Halioglobus japonicus: one gene and its partner. Each later gene encodes a partner of the first gene's protein in a complex. Links are inferred from orthologs where the notes say so. Each region holds a gene or a part of one and is shown on either strand. Other genes may lie near its edges.

Region 1 (7,672 bases):
GCAAGGTCTCAACAGTGGCGACATGAGCGAGCAGGTGGACGCCGCGATGTATACCTATTTGCGCCGGCGCGAGATTATGCCGCGCAATCTTGAGACTGCGTCCATTAGTGAATTCAAGTATTGGGGGATCTTGCCCGCAGAGCTTGAGATAGATGAGGATGGGCTGAAGCTGGCGGGCGTCACCCTGGCAAATGACCTGGATGAGCCGCAGACCCGCGCCGCCTTGCTTACCCGGGTCGAAGGTGGCCAACTGCGTCATGGCCGCGTGCTCCACGGTGGTTTTTTCCTGGGGCCACGCAGCTTTTACCAGCGCCTTAGGGAGATGCCTTCGGACCTGCATGCACAGATTTGCATGACCGGCGTGCGGCGCACCAACCAACTCCTGCTGGATTACCCGTTGTACTGCGCCCAACGCACCCAGGCACGTTTTATTAACACCGGCATGATTGCGTCACTCAATGGCGCCGTCGCTTCGGATGCCCTCGAGGACGGCACGCAAATCAGCGGTGTTGGCGGGCAGTACAACTTTGTGGCCATGGCGCATGATTTGCCCGGTGCTCGCTCCGTGCTGTGTGTGCGCAGCACCCGCGGCCAGGGCAAAAAGCTCAAGTCCAATATTGTGGGCGCTTATGGCTACACCACCATACCCAAGCATTTGCGCGACATTATCGTCACCGAATACGGCATTGCTGATCTGCGCGGCAAGAGCGACGCCGAGGTGGCAAAGCAGATGCTCAACGTCGCCGACTCGCGTTTTCAGCCGGAGCTGCTTGAAGCGGCCAAACGCCAGGGCAAACTGCCGGCCGACTACGAGATTCCCGCTCACGCGCGCGACAACACGCCTGAGCACCTGACGGAGCGACTGAAGCCTTACCTGGAGGCCGGTCTGCTGCCGGATTACCCCTTTGGTACAGAGTTGACGGAGCAGGAAATTGCTCTCGGTGCCAGCCTGCGCAAAATCAAAGCGCTCAGTGAAGAACCGACGCAATTCATTTCCTCGGCCTTCAAGGCCTTGCTCCACCACGCTGATGAAGAAGCCGCCAGGCCGCTATTGGAACGGGTCCATCTCGATCATCCAGAAACGCCGCGGGAATTCATTGTGCAGCAATTACTGATGATGGAGCTGGAGGAGCGGGGGCTGTTAAAAGTCAGCTGAGCCTGTATTCTGTCACCATGCCATCTACGCTTGAAGACAAGCTCGTTATCGCGATATCTTCCCGGGCCCTGTTTAACCTCGACGACAGTCATCGGGTTTATCAGGAGGAGGGATTAGAAGCATACTCTGCCTATCAGGTCGAGCGTGAGGAGCAACCCCTCGAGCCGGGTGAGGCGTTTCCGCTGGTGCACAAGCTGCTGCGACTCAACGAGCAGTTGGGCGGCGACCAACAGGTGGAAGTGGTGTTGTTGTCACGCAACAGCGCCGACACCGGTTTGCGGGTATTTAACTCCATTAAACACTACGACCTGGCGATCTCGCGGGCGGCGTTTTGCGGCGGCGAAAGTCCCTGGCGGTATATCAACGCCTTTGGCTGTCAGCTGTTTCTGTCCAGCGAAGCCGAGGATGTGCGCTACGCGCTCGATTGCGGCGTAGCTGCCGCAACGCTGGTGTCGAATAAGGGCGGTGCAGGCAAGGCCGGGGAGCAACTGCGTTTTGCGTTTGATGGCGATGCGGTGATTTTCTCGGATGAAGCCGAACAGGTCTACAAGAGCGAGGGCCTGGATGCTTTCACTGCTAGCGAGGTCGCCGCTGCCAAGCGACCACTGGCCGGCGGACCATTCAAGCCGTTTCTTGCGGCGCTGCATCGATTGCAGCAGGCTTTCCCTGCCACAGAAGCACCTATTCGCACGGCCCTTGTCACCGCGCGCTCAGCGCCCGCTCATGAGCGCGTCATTCGTACGCTGCGCGCCTGGGATATCCGTATTGATGAGTCGATCTTTCTCGGCGGCCTGAATAAGACCGATTTCCTGAGAGCCTACCAGGCGGACGTTTTCTTTGACGATCAGCAGTCTCATTGTGAATCCGCCAGCCCGCATATCGCCACCGGCCATGTGCCCCATGGGGTCGCAAATCCACCCACCTGAGTGGGATTAATCGCCCGTTCAGGGTTATTCCTTTTTAATTTGGCATAACCTCGGGTTAATGGCTATTCTTCATAAGAGTTGGGGCCCATTTGGCGCCTGAAATAGCCTGGAGCCACCGGAGGCAGGGATGAAGCTGCAGCAATTGCGCTATATCTGGGAAGTCGCCCATCACGATCTCAATGTGTCGGCCACTGCCCAGAGTTTGTATACATCGCAGCCCGGTATCAGCAAGCAAATTCGCCTGTTAGAGGACGAATTGGGCGTTGAGGTCTTCGCCCGCAGCGGTAAACATCTCACCCATGTGACCCCGGCCGGTGAGGCTATTCTCGAGGCCGCCGGCGAGGTGCTGCGCAAGGTTGAGAGCATCAAGCAGGTTGCCCAGGAGTATTCCAACGAGCGCAAAGGCAGCCTCTCGATCGCCACGACCCACACCCAAGCCCGATATGCCTTGCCCGCGACGATTAAAGCCTTCATTGAACGCTATCCTGAAGTGTCCCTGCATATGCATCAGGGTACACCTGTCCAGATCTCCGAAATGGCCGCTGACGGTTCAGTGGACTTTGCCATTGCCACCGAGGCCCTGGAGCTGTATTCAGACCTGATCATGATGCCGTGCTATCGCTGGAATCGCTGTATTCTGGTGCCTCGCGATCACGCTTTGACCCAGGTGTCTGAGCTGACACTTGAGGATGTGGCCGAGCATCCGATAGTCACTTACGTGTTTGGTTTTACCGGGCGTTCCAAACTCGACGAGGCCTTTGTCGAACGCGGCCTGGTGCCGCGGGTGGTCTTTACTGCTGCCGATGCCGACGTCATTAAAACCTATGTGCGGCTCGGGCTGGGTATTGGCATTGTCGCGGGAATGGCCCACGACGAGGAGGTGGACCCGGACCTGGTGGCTCTGGATGCCAGCCATCTGTTCGCCAGTAGTGTCACCCGCATCGGCTGTCGCAAGGGGACGTTCCTGCGTGGCTATATGTATGAGTTCATAGAGGATTTCGCCCCCCACCTGACGCGCGATGTGGTCACCGAGGCCTTCTCCTGCAATACCAAGGCGGAACTCGAGGAATTGTTTTCGCACCTGGAGCTGCCGGTCTACTGATTTTTACTCCTGGGGCTTGTCTCGCCAGGGCCAGGTGGTTAGATTGTTGCGCTCTCGCTCAGCCACCTAAGGAGTAGAACATTGGAACTGGCCTGCCTGGACCTGGAAGGGGTCCTTGTCCCTGAAATCTGGATTGCGTTTGCCGAGAAAACCGGCATCGAAGAATTGCGCGCAACCACCCGCGATATCCCCGATTACAACGTGCTCATGAAGCAGCGTCTCGATATTCTCGATCAGCACGGACTGAAGATCGATGATATCCAGGAGGTGATTGCCACCCTCGAGCCACTGCCCGGTGCAATCGATTTCGTCAACTGGCTGCGGGAGCGCTTCCAGCTGATTATCCTCTCAGATACCTTTTACGAATTTTCCGAGCCGCTGATGCGTCAGTTGGGGTGGCCCACGTTATTCTGTCACCGTTTGGTAACAGACGATGAGGGCAGGGTGGTCGACTACAAGCTGCGCCAGGAAGATCCCAAGCGCGCTTCGGTGAAGGCGCTGCACACCCTGAACTATCGGGTGATTGCCGCCGGCGATTCTTATAACGACACCACGATGCTGGGAGAGGCGGATGTGGGCATTCTTATTCACGCACCGCAGAACGTGAAGGATGAATTCCCCCAATTCCGTTCGGTGGATTCTCTGGCCGATCTCAAAGTGGCCTTCCTCGAGGCGTCCAATCGAGAGCTGAGTCTCTAGTAGCGAGGCAGGCCCTCGCGTCGAGCGCCCGGGCCTGCAACGTAAGCCTCACAGTGCTTCCAGTGCTGTGAGGAATTTCCCCACCTTGTCGAAGGTTTCCTGGTATTCCTGCTGCCACTGCGAGTCAGCGACAATGCCGCCACCACCCCAGCAGCGTATCTGATTGTCACTGCACAGCAGGCTGCGAATGGCGATATTGCTGTCCATGCGTCCATCGGCGCTGATATACATCAGAGAACCGCAGTAGGCTTCCCGCGGATCCGGTTCCAGTTCGGTAATGATCTCCATGGCGCGGCGTTTCGGTGCGCCGGTGATCGAGCCTCCGGGAAAAGAGTCGCGCAGTAACTGGTAGGCCGTACGCTCCGGGCTCAGCTCCCCACTAATGGTACTGACCAGGTGGTGTACGGTGGGAAAACTCTGCACCTCAAACAGCGCGTCCACGTGAATGCTGCCCGGCACACAGCTGCGCCCCAGGTCGTTGCGCAACAAGTCCACAATCATCAGGTTTTCCGCACGGTCTTTTTCGGCGCGGCGCAGTTCCGCGGCAGCGAGGTGATCAGCCGCCGGGTCGTGGTGCCGTGGGCGCGTGCCTTTAATGGGTGAGGTCTGTACATGGTGTCCCTGTAACGACAGAAACCGTTCTGGAGACAGGCATAGCAGTGCGTCATCATCGCCCAGGGTCAGGAAGCCGGAGAACGGCGCTGCGGCGACCTGGCGCAATTGTCGGTAAGCCTGCCAGGGGTCGCCCTCATAGGTGCTTTGGAAGCGCTGGGCGAGATTGACCTGGTAGCAGTCTCCGGCCTGAATATAGGCCTGGATGCGATGAAATGCCTCGCGATATTCCGTCTCGGAGAGGTTGGATTTGAATGGCGCCTTTAGTCTGAAGGCGCTGCCGGGCGTATCACTGCGCCGGCGTAGTCGGCTCAGGATATCGCGCTGGGTGGCGGCGGACACAGTGGGCTGGGTAACTACCACTGCACGCTGCAGCAAATGATCCTGAACAACCGCCCAGTCATAGGCGGCCAACCCTGTACTTGAGTAGTCGCCCGTGGAACCCTCGACCTGGTTGAGGGGATTACCCAGGTCATAGGCCAGGTAGCCCAGTATCCCGCCACAGAAGGGGAGGTCCTGGGCCACGCCCTGGCTGGCGCCGTAACGATCGCGGTGAAAGTCAGCCAGTTCATCGAAATAGTTGCGCCAGGTGGCGCTATTGGTACCTGTTGGCGGAAGCGGAGCGGCGCAAACTGGGTTTGCCGCCAGAATGTCGTACCGGCCGCTCTGGGCGTAGGGATAGCTCGAATCGAGCAGCGCGGCACCGGGCAGATCGCGCAGACACTCAAACAGCTCACAGCTGTCGGGAGAGTAGCTAATTTCTTCGATCGAGACGGTTTTGTTCATGTGCGGGCGTGCGGCCTTATTTCGCTGGGCTGCGAAGTGACAAATGTTGACACCGATAACACCGCAAGGCAAATGTCTTGGAAAGTCTATTCGGTTGTTCGGTATTGTAAACTAATGTCCTAAACCGTGCTTCAGGTCGGTTTATTTGCTGTGAAAACATAGTCTTACGCGTGTCGCTTAATTGACTTTGACCAACCCGGCACTTAATGTAACACGCCGAAATTCTGGTGAGTACGCTGTTTGGACGCTGCTCGCCTGTCACGTCTTGCACACGAAATCTCTGAGAAGATTCCGCAAGCTCTCCCAGGCCCGCGGGCCTATTATTGGATCAAGGATTATGACAAAGAACAGCAGCAATGATCTGATTGCATCTCTGGACAACCCGTTCTCGATGAATGAAGAGCAGGAGTTCAAGGTGCCGGGCCAGGTCGCCGCAGAGCCCGGTCTTTATGAAGAAGCCCTGAAAGCGGGTTGGGAACTGCAGCAGCGCCCTTATCGCGCCGCGGGCGTCAAAAATACCCAGCGCCAGCACCAGAAGAAACGGATGACCATCTGGGAGCGCATCGACTGCCTGGCCGATGACGAGCCCACGGTATTTTTTCAGAACTGGGGCCCCAACCTGGATGGTGCTTCACTGGTCACTGCCATTATCAAGGTCAACGGCCGCGATGTGGCGATTTACGGCCACGACTTCACCGTGCGTGCCGGCTCAATGGATGCTACCAACGGTAAGAAACTAGCGCGCCTATTTGAGCTTGCTGCCAAGCGCAAGATCCCTCTCGTAGGCCTTAACGATTCCGCGGGCGCCTATATTCCCGCCGGTGTGGGCGGCCTCGACGGCTATGCCGATGCCTTTACCGCTCTGCGCAAGATCTCCGGTGTCGTGCCCAGCATTATGTGTATGTTTGGTTTCAATGCGGGCGGTGGCTCTTACCTGCCTCGTCAGGGCTCTTTCCTGATCCAGCCCAATGAGACCTTCTTTGGCCTGACCGGCCCCGGCGTGGTCAAGTCGGTGCTGGGCGAAGATGTGACCCCCGACGAGCTGGGCGGCCCCGGCGTGCACAGCCAGAGCGGTGTGACTGACTTCGTGGTACCCGATGAAGTGGCAGCGCTGCGCAAGGTGCGCGAGCTGCTGAACTACCTGCCGGCGCATAACGGTGAGCTTGCCCCTCACCAGCCCTCGTCTGACCCGGTAAACCGCAAAACCTGGGACATCGACATTCTGCTGAAGAAAGCCTTTAACTCACCGACCGGTTTTAACACCCCGGTTGATATCAGCATTCTGATCCAGCAGTTGTGCGACCACGGCGACTTCCTGGAGATCCAGCCCGAGCGCGCCAGGAATACCATTACTGCACTGGGACGTATGGGCGGCAACGTTGTGGGCTTTGTCGCCAACAACTCAGCCGTGGCGTCCGGCCAGATTGACATTGACGCGGCGTATAAGAACGCCCGCTTTATTCGTTTCTGCAACCTGTACAACATTCCGATTATCTTCCTCGAGGACACTACGGGCTTCCTGCCAGGGCGAGAGCAGGAGAGCAGGGGAATTGTGCAGGCCGGACGAGCTATGCTGGATGCGATCGTCGATCTGCGCACACCGCGCTTCCTGGTGCTGGTGCGCAACGCCTTTGGCGGCGCCTATGCCTCCTACAACAACTACCCCACGGGTGCCGACTTCGTGGTGGCGCTGCCCACTACACGCGTGGCTGTTATGGGCCCGGCGGGTGTTGAGTACGTCTACAAAGACGAGCTCAAGAAAATTCGCGGTTCAGTCAAGGCCAAGGTGGCCAAGGAAACCGAAGCACAGCTGGCCGCAGGTCTCTCTGAGGAGGCCGCTGCTGAAGCCGCAGAAACATTGGTAGCAGATTGGGTGAAAGCGGAAGAGCAACTTCTCGCCCAGCGCTATGAGCGCGAGCTGATGAATCCGAATGAGGCGCTTAGCCTCGGTTCGATTTCACAGATTGTCATGCCATCAGATCTGCGCCAGGTACTGGCCGAGCAGATGGATTTCTGTCTGCGTCACTACGAGCCCAGCCCGCTGCAGTCCGTGCAGCGCGAGTTCCACTAAGCCCCGGCCAAAAGAATTACAGAGGAATTTCCCGTGTCCAACGAACACTATCTGCACAACCCGCTGATTCACCGCGACCGTCGTCTGGGGCGTCGCCACACTGAATGGGTCAACCAGTTCGACTGCACCCATATGCGTCCGCTCATTATCTGCCGTGGTCCTATCCGTAAGGAGGCCATGGACGTGTTCAGCGAAATGGGCATTACCGATTTCGGTATTCTGCTGTCCGAGAAAGACTCCATTATCTATCAGGATGCACTTGCCCCGAACTGCGCTCACTGACCGATCCTAATCGCGTCCACCGCGTGCCTGATTACACC
Region 2 (7,822 bases), 2.3 Mb from region 1 along the record:
AGCGCCTTCGACCGAGGTGGCATTCGCGCCTCTGACCGGCGACGCCAGTGCGCGCCGCTACTATCGCCTCGAGTGCGGCCAGGCCGGCTATATTGTTGTCGATGCACCGCCTGCTACCGAGAAAAATCGCGAGTTCCTGGGCGTGCAGCAACTGTTGGCCGCGGGCAATGTGCGTGTGCCGGCGGTGCTGGCATCTGATCTCGAGTGCGGGTACTGGCTGCTGGAAGATCTGGGCGATCGGCAGTTGCTGGCGGAGCTCAATGAGGACTCGGTGGCGTCTCGGTATGGCCAGGCTTTCCAGATGTTGCACCAGTTCGGACGCCTGTTGCCGGATGATCCGACCTGGGCCAAATATGACCATGCGCTGTTCAGCGAAGAGCTGAGCCGGTTTCCCGAGTGGTTTGTCGGACAAATGCTCGGTCTGGCCTCACCGCCGCCGAGCTGGCAACACCTGGAAGCGATACTGATTGAAAGTGCCCTGGAGCAGCCCCGGGTGTTGGTGCATCGCGATTTTCACAGCCGCAATCTGATGATCCTGCCCTCCGAGGCGCTGGCGCTTATCGACTTCCAGGATGCCGTCGTCGGCCCCGCCTGTTATGACCTGGTGTCCTTGCTGCGCGATTGCTATGTGCGTTGGCCCGCGGACAAAGTCGAGGCCTGGGCCCTCGAGTATCTTGCCCAGGCCCAGCAGGCGGGCGAGCTTGTTGGCGTGTCGCCGCCGCAGTTTCTGCGCTGGTTTGATCTCATGGGGCTGCAGCGACACATCAAGGTGTTGGGCACATTCGCGCGCCTGTATTTGCGCGACGGCAAGACCGCTTACCTAGATGACCTGCCACTGGTGGTCAGCTATGTGCGCGAAATGCTGGCGCGTTATGGCGAGACGCCGGGTCCGATAAGCGAGGCGGCAGCCTGGTTTGAATCGGATGTCATGGCCGCCGTTCGCCAGCAGCCCTGGGGCAGTGCACTGTGAAGGCCATGATCCTGGCCGCCGGCTTCGGCGAGCGCATGCGCCCCTTGACTGAGCACACGCCCAAGCCGCTGTTGCGGGTGGCGAATACGCCGCTGATGGAACATCACCTGCGCCGCCTCGCAGCGCTGGGGGTGGTTGATATCGTGATCAATGTGGCGCACCTGGGCGAGCAGATCGAACACTACTTCGGTGATGGCCGTGCCTTTGGTGTAAACATAACGTACTCGCGTGAGTTGCAGCCGCTGGAGACCGCCGGGGTATTCAGCAGGCCCTGCCGCTGTTGGCAGGCGCGCCGTTTATGGTCATCAATGGCGATGTCTGGACCGATTACCCCTTTGAGCGCCTGCGCGAATACACCCTGGCACCCTGGGAGCAGACGCATCTGGTTATGGTCGATAACCCCGAACATCATCCCCTCGGTGATTTTTGCCTGGATGAGGCGGGGCGGGTCAGCAAGCGAGTGGGCAGTCGCCCCGGTCATACCTATGCCGGCGTGGCCCTCTTTACCCCGGCCTTCTTCGCTGGCCTGGCCCTGGCCGCCTGGCCCTGCGGCCGCTGCTGGATGCGGCGATAGCCGCCGGTGCCCTGGGCGGAGAGTACTACCCCGGTGAATGGGTTGATGTGGGTACCCCCGAGCGTCTGGCGGAACTCGATACGCTGGTCACAGCGAGGGTGCGTTCGGCGCAGGAACAGGTAGAATAGCGCCACTATTTGAAGGAGCCCTCCCATGGCTGATTACCTGATCGCCCCCTCTATTCTCTCCGCCGATTTTGCCCGGCTCGGAGAGGAGGTCGACAATGTCCTCGCCGCCGGTGCCGACGTGGTGCACTTTGATGTGATGGACAATCACTATGTGCCGAATCTCACGATCGGCCCGATGGTTTGCAAGGCCCTGCGCAACCACGGTGTGACGGCGCCCATCGATGTGCATTTGATGGTGCAGCCGGTCGATCGCCTCATTGGCGATTTCGCCGAGGCGGGCGCAACCTACATCACCTTTCACCCGGACGCCTCCACCCACGTGGATCGCTCCCTGCAGATGATTCGCGACGCAGGCTGTAAATCGGGCCTGGTATTCAACCCCGCCATGGGCCTGGATGCGCTTAAGTACGTGATGGACAAGGTCGACATGATTCTCCTTATGTCGGTCAACCCCGGCTTTGGTGGTCAGTCGTTCATCCCGGGTACCCTCGACAAGTTGCGCGAGGCGCGGGCGCTGATTGACGCCTCTGGCCACGACATTCGCCTCGAGATTGACGGCGGTGTGTCGGCCAAGAATATTCGCGAGATCGCCGCTGCAGGCGCGGACACCTTTGTGGCGGGTTCCGCCATCTTTAACCAGCCCGATTACGCTGCAGTGATTGCTGAAATGCGGGCCGAGTTGGCTAAAGTCTAAGTACGGTGAAGCCGCACCGGCAGGGGGCGGCCGCTGCTAATCTCCCCGGTTGCGATCACTAAGCGGCCATGTACAATAGCTGCTCCACTTATCCGGAGATCGCTGTGCAAACAGCAATGCGTACAGGCATCGACCTGCTGTCGATGCGAGAGGTCACCTGCTGGCGATGGTAGCCAGGGCATTCGTTCGACCTTATTTCTACGCAAACTGACTTCTCCGAGGACTTCCCATGAATCCGCAGGACTTTGCCGCGCTGGCGGCACAAGACTACAACCGTATCCCGGTCAGCATTGAAGTGCTGGCCGATCTGGAAACACCCATCAGCGCCTACCGCAAACTGGCGGAAGGGCCTTATTCCTTCTTCTTTGAATCTGTTCAGGGCGGCGAAAAGTGGGGCCGGTACTCCATTATTGGGCTGCCCTGCCGCACGGTACTGAAGGTGTTCGGTTACCGCGCCGAGACCTGGGTCGACGGTGAACTCACCGAGAGTGAGGAAGTGGCTGATCCGCTGGCCTATGCCGAAGCTTTCCAGGGCCGCTATCGCACCGCGCCCCGGGAAGATCTTCCCGTGTTCCACGGCGGACTGGTCGGCTACTTTGGCTATGATACCGTGCGCTACGTTGAGCCGCGCCTGCGCGCCGGTACGCCGGAAGACGATCTGGGTAACCCGGATATTCTGCTTATGGTGGCAGACGAGGTACTGGTGTTTGACAATCTCGCCGGCACGATCCGCCTGATCGTCAATGTCGATCCCGCTGAACCGGATGCATTGCAGGCCGCAGAAGCGCGCTTGCAGGCATTGGTGCTACGTTTGCCCGAACCCATGCCGGCACTGCCCCCGGTAGTGCTGGATGCCGCCGATAGCGCCAACCTGGAACAGCAGGCCGATTCCCACTTCACCGAAGAGGCTTACTTTGAGGCCGTCGACAAGGTGAAGGAATATGTGCTCGCCGGCGATGTTATGCAGGTAGTGCCCTCGCAGCGTATGAGCGTGCCCTTTGATGCCCCGCCGTTGAACCTGTATCGCGCCCTGCGCAACCTCAATCCCTCGCCGTACATGTACTACCTCGATCTCGAGGATTTCCATATAGTCGGTTCCTCGCCGGAAATCCTCGCCCGCGTAGAGAAAGGCCTGGTCACCGTGCGCCCGATAGCCGGCACCCGCCGCCGGGGCTATACCGCAGAGGAAGACAAGGCGCTGGAAGAGGAGCTGTTGGCAGATCCCAAGGAAATCGCCGAGCACCTGATGCTGATCGACCTGGGGCGCAACGATGTCGGGCGCATTGCCGAAACCGGTTCGGTGGAGCTCACCGACAAGATGGTGGTCGAGCGCTACTCGCATGTCATGCACATCGTGTCCAATGTGACCGGTGAGCTCAAAGGCCAGAAGTCAGCCATTGATGTGCTGCGGGCCACGCTACCTGCTGGGACCCTCAGCGGCGCGCCGAAAATCCGCGCCATGGAAATCATCGATGAACTCGAGCCGGTGAAGCGTGGTGTCTACGGCGGTGCTGTGGGCTACATCTCCTGGGCCGGCGATATGGATACCGCGATTGCCATCCGTACCGCGGTGATCAAGAACGGTCGCCTATACGTGCAGGCCGGTGGCGGCGTGGTGGCCGATTCCGTGCCGCGTCTGGAATGGAAGGAAACACACAACAAGGCCCGCGCCATGTTCCGCGCGGCATCCATGGTATTGGCAGGGGAGGCAGACTGATGCTGTTAATGATCGACAACTACGACTCCTTTACCTACAACGTGGTGCAGTACCTGGGCGAGCTCGGAGCCGATGTGCATGTAGTGCGCAATGACGAGATTGCCGTGGCTGACATCGCTGCGTTGGCACCCGAGAAAATCGTGATCTCTCCCGGCCCCTGTACCCCCAATGAAGCCGGCGTCTCCATGGAGGTCATCCGCGAGTACGCCGGCAAACTGCCTATTCTAGGGATTTGCCTGGGTCACCAGAGCATTGGCCAGGTCTTTGGCGGCGATGTGGTGCGCGCACGCCAGGTCATGCACGGTAAAACCTCGCCGGTTCATCACCGCGGCGAGGGGGTCTTCCGGCGCCTGAGCCAGCCTTTCGAAGCCACCCGCTATCACAGCCTGGTTGTGGCTCGCGACACGCTGCCCGACTGTCTGGAGATTACTGCCTGGACCGAAACCGAGTCTGGCGAGATGGATGAAATCATGGGCCTGCGCCATCGCGAGCTGGCCATCGAGGGGGTGCAATTTCACCCCGAATCAATTTTGACTGCGCACGGGCACGATCTGCTGCGCAACTTCCTGGAGCAATAACATGGATATTCAGCAGGCGATTACCGCCCTGGTGGCAGGCGAAAATCTGGACCGCGAGGCCATGGCCGGCGTTATGCGCCAGGTCATGTCGGGCGATGCCACTGATGCGCAGATTGGCGGCCTGCTGGTGGCCCTGCGTATTAAGGGTGAAACCACGGATGAAATTGCCGGCGCTGCCCAGGTCATGCGCGAACTGGCGACGTCGGTCGAGGTGGATTGCGAGCATCTGGTCGATCTGGTGGGCACCGGGGGTGATGGTGCGAACCTCTTCAATGTCTCTACCGCTTCCACCTTTGTGGTCGCCGCAGCGGGAGCCCATGTCGCCAAGCACGGCAATCGTGGTGTGTCCAGCAGCAGTGGTAGCTCCGACGTACTGGAAACGCTGGGTATGCCGCTGGATTTAAGCCCTGATCAGACCGCGCGAGCGATTGAAGAAATGGGCCTTGGCTTTATGTTTGCGCCGGCCCATCACAGCGCCATGCGTTATGCGATTGGCCCTCGTCGGGAGCTTGGCATGCGCACGGTATTCAATGTGCTGGGGCCGCTCACCAACCCGGCTGGGGTGAAGCGCCAGGTCATCGGTGTTTTTGCCGAGGAGCTGTGCGAGCTGATGGCGAAGGTCTCGCAGACCCTGGGTGCAGAGCAGGTCATGATTGTCCACTCCGAGGATGGCCTGGACGAAATCTCTATTGCCGCACCCACCAAGGTGGCCGAATTGCGTGCCGGCAGCCTGTCTACCTACACTATTCAGCCTGAGGATTTCGGCATGAGCCGGCGCAGTCTCGACGGCCTCAGCGTGCAGGACTCCCGGGCGTCCGCGCAGTTGATTCGCAATGCGTTGTCAGGCGCTGAAAGCGAAGCAGCCGACAAGGCGCGGGATATCATTGCCCTCAACGCCGGCGCTACGATTTATACGGCGGGTATTGCCGCCACCCTGGCCGACGGTGTTGCGATGGCACAGGATTTAATGGCCTCCGGCCAGGCCAATGAAAAACTGAATGGATTCATCGACTTCACCCAGCTGATGCGGGGCAAGGCGAACTAAGATGGCAGTGAATACCCCCACCATTTTGCGCAACATTCTGGCGCGTAAGGCCGAAGAGGTGCGCGAGCGCCGGGCCAAGCGCTCCCTGTCGGATCTCGAGAGTCAGCTCGCTTATCAGGATGGACCGCGCGGTTTCGCCGGTGCGCTCGCCGCCAAAGTGGCCCAGGCTCAGCCTGCAGTCATTGCCGAGGCCAAGCGCGCTTCACCCAGCCAGGGTGTCATCCGCGAGGATTTTCAGCCCGCCCAGATCGCGGCCAGTTACCAGGCCGGTGGCGCCACCTGCCTGTCAGTTCTCACCGATATCGATTTTTTCCAGGGGGCCGACGAGTACCTCAAGAAGGCGCGTGCTGCCTGTGACCTGCCTGTAATCCGCAAAGACTTCACTGTCGATCCGTATCAGGTGATAGAGGCGCGAGCCATCGGTGCCGATGCCGTGCTGCTCATTGTGGCGGCGCTGGATGACGTGCAAATGGAAGAGTTGGCCACCACGGCCGTAGAAGCGGGGCTTGATGTGCTCGTTGAAGTGCATGACCGGGCCGAACTTGACCGTGCTCTGGAACTGGGCACGCCCCTGGTGGGAATTAACAACCGCGATCTGCACACCTTTCATATGCGGCTGGAGACCACGCTGGAGTTGCTACCGCATATCCCCGGGGATCGCGTGGTGGTAACCGAGAGCGGTATCCACACGCCGGCAGATGTTGCCGTTATGCGCGAGCAGAACGTTCATGCATTCCTGGTGGGTGAGGCGTTTATGCGTGCTGATGAGCCCGGCGAGAAACTGCGCGAGTTGTTCTTCTGATAGTGTCTGCGGCGTCTAGCGGGCGCCGAACACGACCATGGTCTTGCCGGAAACCGAGACCAGGCCGTCTTCTTCCAGTGATTTGAGTACGCGCCCTGCCATTTCCCGGGAACAACCCACAATCTTGCCCAGCTCCTGGCGTGTGATCTTGATCTGCATGCCGTCCGGGTGCGTCATGGCATCCGGCTCCTTGCACAGGTCCATCAGGGTGTGGGCGATGCGCCCGGAGACATCGACAAAGGCCAGGTCCGAGAGCTTGCGGGTGGTCTGGCGCAGGCGTTTGCCCAGCTGCCGAGAGATCGCGTACAGCACCTCTGGGTGCTGGCTGCTGATCTGGTGGAATTTTTCGTAGGGAATTTCCGCGACTTCGCAAGCGGTCTTGGCGACGACCATGGCGCTGCGCGGTTGAACGTCGTTTTCAAACAGGCCCATCTCACCGACAAAATCGCCGGTATTGAGATAGCTCACCACCATCATGTGGCCGGGCTGGGATGCGTCTTCAACCATCACCGATACCGACCCATCGAGGATCAGGTACAGCGTATCGCCGGCTTCACCCTGCTTCATCACTGTCGCTTTGGCTTTATAGGCCTTGCGCTGGCAGTGGCGGAGGAAACCCTCAATGTTATCGATGGAGTTAACTAGCTGAGGCTTGAGCACCGCTATATCCCTGTATTCCCGACATATATCCCCGATTCTAGCCCACTCGGGGGTCAAGTAAAACGGTACTTGTTGTGCTAAGCTGCGGCGCGTTTTTGCAAATCCCGGGTGAAAATTTAATGAAAGCAACAGTGAAATGGACGGATGGCGCCATGTTCGTCGGCGAATCAGGCAGTGGCCATGCGGTGGTGATGGACGGCTCTGAGGAGCTCGGCGGGCGCAATCTGGGTCCCCGCCCCATGGAAATGCTGCTCATTGGTACCGGCGGTTGTTCCACCTATGACGTGATGGCCATGCTCAAAAAGTCACGCCAGCAGGTGGTGGATTGCCGTGTCGATATTGACGCCGAACGTGCCGATGCCGTGCCCGCCGTATTCACCCGCATCAATATGCACTTTGTGGTGACCGGCGTTGGCCTCAAGGAAAGTCATGTTAAGCGCGCGGTAGAGCTCTCTGCCGAGAAGTACTGCAGCGCCTCGATTATGCTGGGCGCCGGTGGCGTGGAGATCGGCCACAGCTATGAAATAGTCGAGTTCGAACCCGGCCTCTGAGGCTTCAGCCAAAAAAGCAATGCGCCCAGCGCAGTGCCCAGCAGGCCGGCGGTGCAGTTAAACGCCACGTCGCGCCAGTCGCCCACCCGGTTGGGCAGCCCCC

What was found.
Region 2: the proteins of pabB (region 1) and BST95_RS01130 are in contact, whole or in part, in a solved structure (PDB 8RP0), measured with the Escherichia coli proteins. The link is inferred for Halioglobus japonicus from one-to-one orthologs.

What each region holds. Positions count from the first base shown.
Region 1 is NZ_CP019450.1:2,545,138-2,552,809, forward strand. The notes cover bases 3,107-5,955. They hold pabB (aminodeoxychorismate synthase component I), read right to left. Parts: upstream 5,282-5,955; coding sequence 3,932-5,281; downstream 3,107-3,931. Other genes in these bases: cysB (HTH-type transcriptional regulator CysB), read left to right, coding at 3,107-3,184; thrH (bifunctional phosphoserine phosphatase/homoserine phosphotransferase ThrH), read left to right, coding at 3,266-3,883; BST95_RS12125 (acyl-CoA carboxylase subunit beta), read left to right, coding at 5,619-5,955. Outside these bases: BST95_RS12100 (acetyl-CoA hydrolase/transferase C-terminal domain-containing protein), read left to right, coding at 1-1,156; BST95_RS12105 (5'-nucleotidase), read left to right, coding at 1,174-2,082; more of cysB, read left to right, coding at 2,210-3,106; more of BST95_RS12125, read left to right, coding at 5,956-7,352. UniProt on the Escherichia coli protein: Part of a heterodimeric complex that catalyzes the two-step biosynthesis of 4-amino-4-deoxychorismate (ADC), a precursor of p-aminobenzoate (PABA) and tetrahydrofolate.
Region 2 is NZ_CP019450.1:224,139-231,960, reverse strand. What follows is about bases 2,873-5,871. They hold BST95_RS01130 (anthranilate synthase component II), read left to right. Parts: upstream 2,873-4,082; coding sequence 4,083-4,661; downstream 4,662-5,871. Other genes in these bases: trpC (indole-3-glycerol phosphate synthase TrpC), read left to right, coding at 5,708-5,871; trpD (anthranilate phosphoribosyltransferase), read left to right, coding at 4,663-5,706; trpE (anthranilate synthase component I), read left to right, coding at 2,873-4,083. Outside these bases: BST95_RS01150 (aminoglycoside phosphotransferase family protein), read left to right, coding at 1-970; BST95_RS21215 (nucleotidyltransferase family protein), read left to right, coding at 1,269-1,544; rpe (ribulose-phosphate 3-epimerase), read left to right, coding at 1,698-2,366; more of trpE, read left to right, coding at 2,596-2,872; more of trpC, read left to right, coding at 5,872-6,508; cAMP-activated global transcriptional regulator CRP, read right to left, coding at 6,524-7,168; BST95_RS01110 (OsmC family protein), read left to right, coding at 7,288-7,719; BST95_RS19900 (VanZ family protein), read right to left, coding at 7,686-7,822. UniProt on the Escherichia coli protein: Part of a heterodimeric complex that catalyzes the two-step biosynthesis of 4-amino-4-deoxychorismate (ADC), a precursor of p-aminobenzoate (PABA) and tetrahydrofolate.